One region of the Streptomyces sp. URMC 123 genome, then DNA from elsewhere that is predicted to be linked to it. Evidence: predicted binding sites of a transcription regulator. Region 1 holds the regulator's gene; the other holds the start of a gene.
The links. The regulator HspR, encoded in region 1, represses chaperone genes until heat shock. The targets are predictions, from matches to a motif close to TTGAGNNNNNNNNNCTCAA.
Positions count from the first base shown of each region.

Region 1 (3,401 bases):
CTACAAGGTCCTCGGCGTCCCCAAGGACGCCACCGAAGCGGAGATCAAGAAGGCGTACCGGAAGCTCGCCCGCGAGTTCCACCCGGACGCCAACAAGGGCGACACCGCGGCCGAGGAGCGCTTCAAGGAGATCTCCGAGGCCAATGACGTCCTGGCCGACCCCAAGCGGCGCAAGGAGTACGACGAGGCCCGCGCGCTGTTCGGCAACGGCGGCTTCCGGCCCGGTCCGGGCGGGGCCGGCGGTCCCGGCGGGTTCAACTTCGACCTGGGCGACCTCTTCGGGGGCGCCCAGGGCCCGGGCACCGGCGGCTTCGGCGGCGGGCTCGGCGATGTGTTCGGCGGGCTGTTCAACCGCGGTGGCGCGACCGGCACCCGGGTGCAGCCGCGCCGGGGGCAGGACATCGAGTCCGAGGTGACGCTCAGCTTCACCGAGGCCGTGGACGGGGCGACGGTCCCGCTGCGGATGTCCAGCTCCGCCGCGTGCAAGGCGTGCTCGGGCACCGGCGACAAGAACGGCACCCCCCGGGTGTGCCCGACCTGCGTCGGCACCGGGCAGGTCTCGCGCGGCAGCGGCGGCGGCTTCTCGCTCACCGATCCGTGCGTGGACTGCAAGGGCCGCGGTCTGATCGCGGAGCACCCCTGCGACGTCTGCCGGGGCAGCGGCCGGGCGACCTCCGCGCGCACCATGCAGGTGCGCATCCCGGCGGGGGTCAGCGACGGTCAGCGCATCCGGCTGCGCGGCAAGGGCGCGCCGGGCGAGCGCGGCGGCCCGGCCGGCGACCTGTACGTGGTCGTGCACGTCGGCGAGCACCCGGTCTTCGGGCGCAAGGGCGACAACCTCACGGTCACGGTGCCGGTCACGCTGCCGGAGGCGGCGCTCGGCGCCGAGGTGAAGGTGCCCACCCTCAACGGCCCGCCGGTGACGCTCAAGCTGCCGGCCGGCACGCCCAACGGGCGCACCATGCGCGCCCGCGGCAAGGGGGCGACGCGCAAGGACGGCACCCGCGGGGATCTGTTGGTCACCGTGGAGGTCGTGGTACCGAAGAACCTCGACGACAAGGCGCGCGAGGCGCTGGAGTCGTATCGGGAGGCGACCGCGGGGGAGGACCCGCGGGCGGAGCTGTTCCAGGCCGCGAAGGGAGCTTGAGATGGACGGCCGAGGAGGAGTACGAGGCGGCAGGGGCCGTGCGAGCGCCAACCCCTATCAGCTGACCGACGATTCGCCGGTGTACGTCATCTCGGTCGCCGCTCAGCTCTCGGGCCTGCACCCGCAGACGCTGCGCCAGTACGACCGGCTCGGCCTGGTCTCCCCGGACCGCACGGCCGGCCGCGGCCGGCGGTACTCGGCGCGCGACATCGAACAGCTGCGCCAGGTGCAGCAGCTCAGCCAGGACGAGGGCATCAACCTCGCCGGCATCAAGCGGATCATCGAGCTGGAGAACCAGGTGGCCGCGCTCCAGGAGCGGATCGGCGAGCTCCAGCAGGCGCTGGAGGGCGCGGCGGCCACCATGCGGCAGCGGGAGGCGGCGGTGCACGCCTCGTACCGGCGCGATCTGGTGCCGTATCAGGACGTGCAGCAGACCAGCGCGCTGGTCGTCTGGCGCCCCAAGCGCCCGGAGTGAGCGCGCGCCGGTCGTCGCCGGCCCGAGACGCACCCGCGTGGGCCCCGGAGTCATCGGCTCCGGGGCCCACGCGCGTATCCGGCTCGTTGCTTGCGGCTCGCTGCTCGTTGCTTGCTGCTCACTGCTCGCTGCTCGCGGCTCGCGGAGCCGGCCCGGTCCCCCGGGGGGCGCTCTCAGGCGTTGCCCATCGCCCGGTCGACCGCGATGCGGATCAGGACCCGGTCCGGGTTGGGCTTCGGCGTCCGCTGGTAGCGCTCCGCGTAGCGGCGTACGGCGTCCTCGACGGCCTCGGTGTCCGTGACGATCTCGGCCCGGCCCTCCAGCGTGGCCCAGCGGCCCCGCTCCAGCTGGCAGACGGCGACCCGGGCGCCCCCGGGGCCGGCGGCCAGGATGTTGGCGACCTTGGTGCTGTGCTTGTTGGTGATCACCCGGGCGATGCGCCGCTCGGGCTCGAAGGTGACGCCGACCGGCACCACGTGCGGGGTGCCGTCCGGCCGCGGTGTGGTGAGGGTGCACAGGTGGTATGCACGCCAGAAGTCGAGGTACTCGGGGCTGAGCGCGCTCAGATCGTGGGCCATGTCCAGGGAGCGTAGCCGGGGCCCTCGCCCCACCGCACTTGAGTGGAATAGACTCAACTTAGTCCATGTTGGTCGAGGCAAGGACGAAGGAACGGGGTCGCGCGCCAGCGGCGACCCGTCCGCCCTCGGCCGACAGCGCTGCGACAGGGCCTGAACCGAGAAGGAGTGCACCACGTGGACGCCGAGCTGACCAACAGGAGCCAGGAGGCGATCGGCGCGGCCGGCAGCCGGGCCGTGTCGGGCGGCAACCCGGACATCACCCCCGCCCATCTGCTGCTCGCCCTCCTGGAGGGCCAGGAGAACGAGAACATCCAGGACCTGCTGGCCGCCGTCGAGGCGGACCAGGCCACCCTGCGGTCCGGGGCGGAGCGGCTGCTGGGCTCGCTGCCCAGCGTGCAGGGCTCCACCGTGGCCCCGCCGCAGCCCGACCGCGAGCTGCTCGCGGTGGTCGCCGACGCCTCGCGGCGCGCCAAGGAGCTCGGCGACGACTACCTCTCCACCGAACACCTGCTCATCGGCACCGCCGCCGAGGGCGGCCAGGCCGGCGCCCTGCTCCGGCAGCAGGGCGCCACGCCCGAGAAGCTGCTCGAAGCGTTCGAGACCATCCGCGGAGGACGACGCGTGACCACGCCCGACCCTGAGGGCACCTACAAGGCGCTGGAGAAGTTCGGCACCGACTTCACCGCCGTGGCCCGGCAGGGCAAGCTCGACCCGGTCATCGGCCGGGACCAGGAGATCCGCCGGGTCATCCAGGTGCTCTCCCGCCGCACCAAGAACAACCCCGTGCTCATCGGCGAGCCGGGCGTCGGCAAGACCGCCGTCGTCGAGGGGCTCGCCCAGCGCATCGTCAAGGGCGACGTGCCCGAGTCCCTGAAGAACAAGCGCCTGGTCGCCCTGGACATCGGCGCCATGGTCGCGGGCGCCAAGTACCGCGGCGAGTTCGAGGAGCGGCTCAAGACCGTCCTCGCCGAGATCAAGGCCAGCGAGGGCCGGATCATCACCTTCATCGACGAGCTGCACACGGTGGTGGGCGCCGGCGCCGGCGGGGACTCCGCCATGGACGCCGGCAACATGCTCAAGCCGATGCTGGCCCGCGGCGAGCTGCGCATGGTCGGCGCGACCACCCTCGACGAGTACCGGGAGCGGATCGAGAAGGACCCCGCCCTGGAGCGCCGCTTCCAGCAGGTGCTGGTCGCCGAGC
Region 1 covers NZ_JBPQTV010000118.1:7,930-11,330, forward strand. The annotation lists gene dnaJ (molecular chaperone DnaJ) at 1-1,147, shown strand, start outside; gene ACSNOD_RS15980 (heat shock protein transcriptional repressor HspR) at 1,149-1,622, shown strand; gene ACSNOD_RS15985 (pyridoxamine 5'-phosphate oxidase family protein) at 1,796-2,200, opposite strand; gene ACSNOD_RS15990 (ATP-dependent Clp protease ATP-binding subunit) at 2,375-3,401, shown strand, end outside.

Region 2 (3,401 bases), on a different contig from region 1:
GCGGTCGGGCCACGGGGGCGACGGCGGCACGGGCGGCGCCCCCACGGGCGGTGTCCCGGCGGGCGAGGGCCGTGAGAACGGCGGCTGCGTCGAGGGTTGGGCCAATGGCTGAGCCGGGGACAGGGCCGGGGACTGAGCCGGGGACGGCTCGGCGGGCGGCTGCATGGCGGACGGCTGCTCCTTCACTCCGTACGTCGCGGCGGGCGGGCGTCGTGAGCAGACCGCGCTCGACGCCCGGATGTCGCCGACCAGGGTAGGAGAACGGGCCCGCCGTGGGCCCGGCGTCCGGCCCGGCCCCCACGGCTCCCCGGGCCGCCGCGCCCCACGCGATCACGCACCCGCGACCGCGAGGTGGTATCCCTGAGGGGTCAGGCACGCCACGGCCGAGGGACACGGACGGGCTCCACCAACGCGGTGCGACGCGGCCCCCACGCCGCCCGCACCCGGCAGAAAGGCCCGCTCAGTGACGGCAGGCAGGACCGGCCCGGCCGGCCCCACCGAGGCGGCCGGCGCCGGCGGCCGGGCCCCGGACCCGCGCCTGCGTCCGTGTCCGCGCCCGTGTCCGCGCACCCCGCGGTGGCGTGCGGCCGCGCGCTGGCTGCCGACGCCCCTGGGCACCCCGTTCACCTTCTGCTATCTCCTCGTCCTCGCCGCCACCACCTGGTACGCGCGCCACGGCGACCCGGACGCGGTGGCCCGCTGGCTGGAGCGCTCCAGCACGGACGTCGAGCACCTCACCCGCACCCCGCTCACCGCGCTCGTCGGCAGCGCCCTGTGGCTCGCCAACCCGCTGATCTCCCCCTACAGCGCCGGGTTCGTCCTGGTGCTCACGCGGATGGAGCGCCTCCTCGGCGGGCTGCGGGCCGCCGCGGTCTTCGCCATCGGGCATGTCACCGCGACCCTGCTCACGGAGGTCCCGGTCGGCGTCGCGGTCCACCTCGGCCACCTTCCCGAGACCTCGCTGCGCCGCCTCGACTACGGCATCAGCTTCGGGTTGATGGCGAGCATCGGCGCGCTCTCGGGGCTGCTGCGGCCCCGGACCGGCCGGCTGCTGTACGGCGTCACCGGGCTGCTGCTCGCCCTCGACCTGTTCGACCTCTCCGACCCGATGGCCGCCTGGGGCCACCCCGCCGCCCTGCTGACGGGCCTGGCGTGCCGGCCGCTGGCCCGCCGCTGGGCCCGAGACCGGGCCGGGGCGGCGGAGGCCGGGGCGACGGGGACCCGAGCGACGGAGGGCCGGGCGGCCTCCTGACGGCCGCCTAATGGCCGCGTTTGGTCTCGTGGTCCAGGATGCACGCCTGCCAGTTGGCCACGACCTCCTCGCGGCTCGCCCCGGAGCGTCTGGCCTCCGTGAGCAGCGTGTCGGCCAGGGTGGCCGCCAGGCGGATCACCACATGGCGGAGGTCCTTGGCGTCCAGGGGCTCCAGCAGCGCCGCGGCCCCCTCCGCGTCGTCGGCGAGGGCCGCGGCGATGGCAGCCATGGCGGTGCGGTCCCACTCGTACTCGGGCATGACGGAAGCATGCCCGGGAACTCCGGCCCCGCGGGGGCCATTTCACGGCAAAGCCGCCCGGCGAGTTACGGGTGCGGGGCCGCGGCCCGCCCGGTCCGCCCGGCGCGCGGCCGCCCCGCGCCCGGCCCACCGCCGTACACCCGGTCGGCGCACAGCTGATCGCTCACAGCGAACACATGCCGGGGAACACGGACGGGCATCGCATGCATTGAGTCAGTACTGCTCAACTTGCCTGCCGAAGGGGAGATCATGGCTTCGACGTCCGAAACGCTCACCCTGCCCGTCCTGCCGCTCGACGACGAGGTCGTGCTGCCCGGCATGGTGGTCCCCCTGGACCTCTCCGACGCCGAGGTACGGGCCGCGGTGGAGGCCGCCCAGGCCGCCGCCAAGGCCGATGCCGGGGCCGACGGCCGCGGCGGCGGGAAGCCCAGGGTGCTGCTGGTGCCACGGATCGACGGCACCTACGCCGCGATCGGCACCCTCGGCACCGTCGAGCAGGTCGGCCGGCTCTCCGACGGCGACCCCGGCGCCCTCATCCGCGGCGTCTCCCGCGTACGGATCGGCGCCGGCACCACCGGCCCCGGCGCCGCCCTGTGGGTGGAGGGCACCGCCGTCGAGGAGACCGTGCCCGACCCGCTGCCCGGCGCCGTCACCGAACTGGTCACCGAGTACAAGGCGCTCGCCACCAGCTGGCTGCGCAAGCGCGGCGCCTGGCAGGTCGTCGACCGCGTCCAGCAGATCGACACCGTCGCCCAGCTCGCCGACAACGCCGGCTATTCCCCGTTCCTCACCCTCCAGCAGCGCGTCCAGCTCCTGGAGACCGCCGACCCCGTCGCCCGGCTCAGGCTCGCCACCGAGACCCTCCGCGACCACCTCGCCGAACAGGACGTCGCCGAGGCCATCGCCAAGGACGTGCAGGAGGGCGTCGACAAGCAGCAGCGCGAGTTCCTCCTCCGCCGCCAGCTCGAAGCCGTCCGCAAGGAGCTCGCCGAGCTCAACGGCGACCCCGGCGACGAGTCCGACGACTACCGCGCCCGCGTCGAGGCCGCCGACCTCCCCGAGAAGGTCCGCGAGGCCGCGCTCAAGGAGGTCGACAAGCTGGAGCGCGCCTCCGACCAGAGCCCCGAGGGCGGCTGGATACGCACCTGGCTCGACACCGTCCTCGAACTGCCCTGGCAGGAGCGGACCGAGGACTCCTACGACATCGCCGCCGCCCGCCGCGTCCTCGACGCCGACCACGCCGGCCTCGACGACGTCAAGGAGCGCATCACCGAGTACCTGGCGGTGCGCAAGCGGCGCGCCGACCGCGGACTCGGCGTCATCGGCGGCCGCCGCGGCGGCGCCGTCCTCGCCCTCGTCGGCCCGCCCGGCGTCGGCAAAACCTCCCTCGGCGAGAGCGTCGCCCGCGCCATGGGGCGGAAGTTCGTCCGCGTCGCCCTCGGCGGCGTCCGCGACGAGGCGGAGATCCGCGGCCACCGGCGCACGTACGTCGGCGCGCTGCCCGGCCGCGTCGTCCGGGCCGTCAAGGAAGCCGGCTCCATGAACCCCGTCGTCCTGCTCGACGAGATCGACAAGGTCGGCTCCGACTTCCGCGGCGACCCCGCCGCCGCGCTCCTCGAAGTCCTCGACCCCGCCCAGAACCACACCTTCCGCGACCACTACCTGGAAATCGAACTCGACCTCAGCGACGTCGTCTTCCTCGCCACCGCCAACGTCCTGGAGGCCATCCCCGAGCCGCTGCGCGACCGCATGGAGGTCGTCCGGCTCGACGGCTACACCGAGGACGAGAAGGTCACCATCGCCCGCGACCACCTGCTGCCGCGGCAGCGGGAGCGGGCCGGGCTCGCCGAGGGCGAGGTCGTGGTCGAGGACGGCGCGCTGCGCCGCCTC
Region 2 covers NZ_JBPQTV010000069.1:10,109-13,509, reverse strand. The annotation lists gene ACSNOD_RS11435 (spermidine synthase) at 1-30, opposite strand, end outside; gene ACSNOD_RS11430 (rhomboid-like protein) at 464-1,252, shown strand; gene ACSNOD_RS11425 (hypothetical protein) at 1,260-1,511, opposite strand; gene lon (endopeptidase La) at 1,761-3,401, shown strand, end outside.
Region 2: a site for HspR is predicted at 1,720-1,738, ahead of lon (endopeptidase La). Genes of this name have one in related genera too.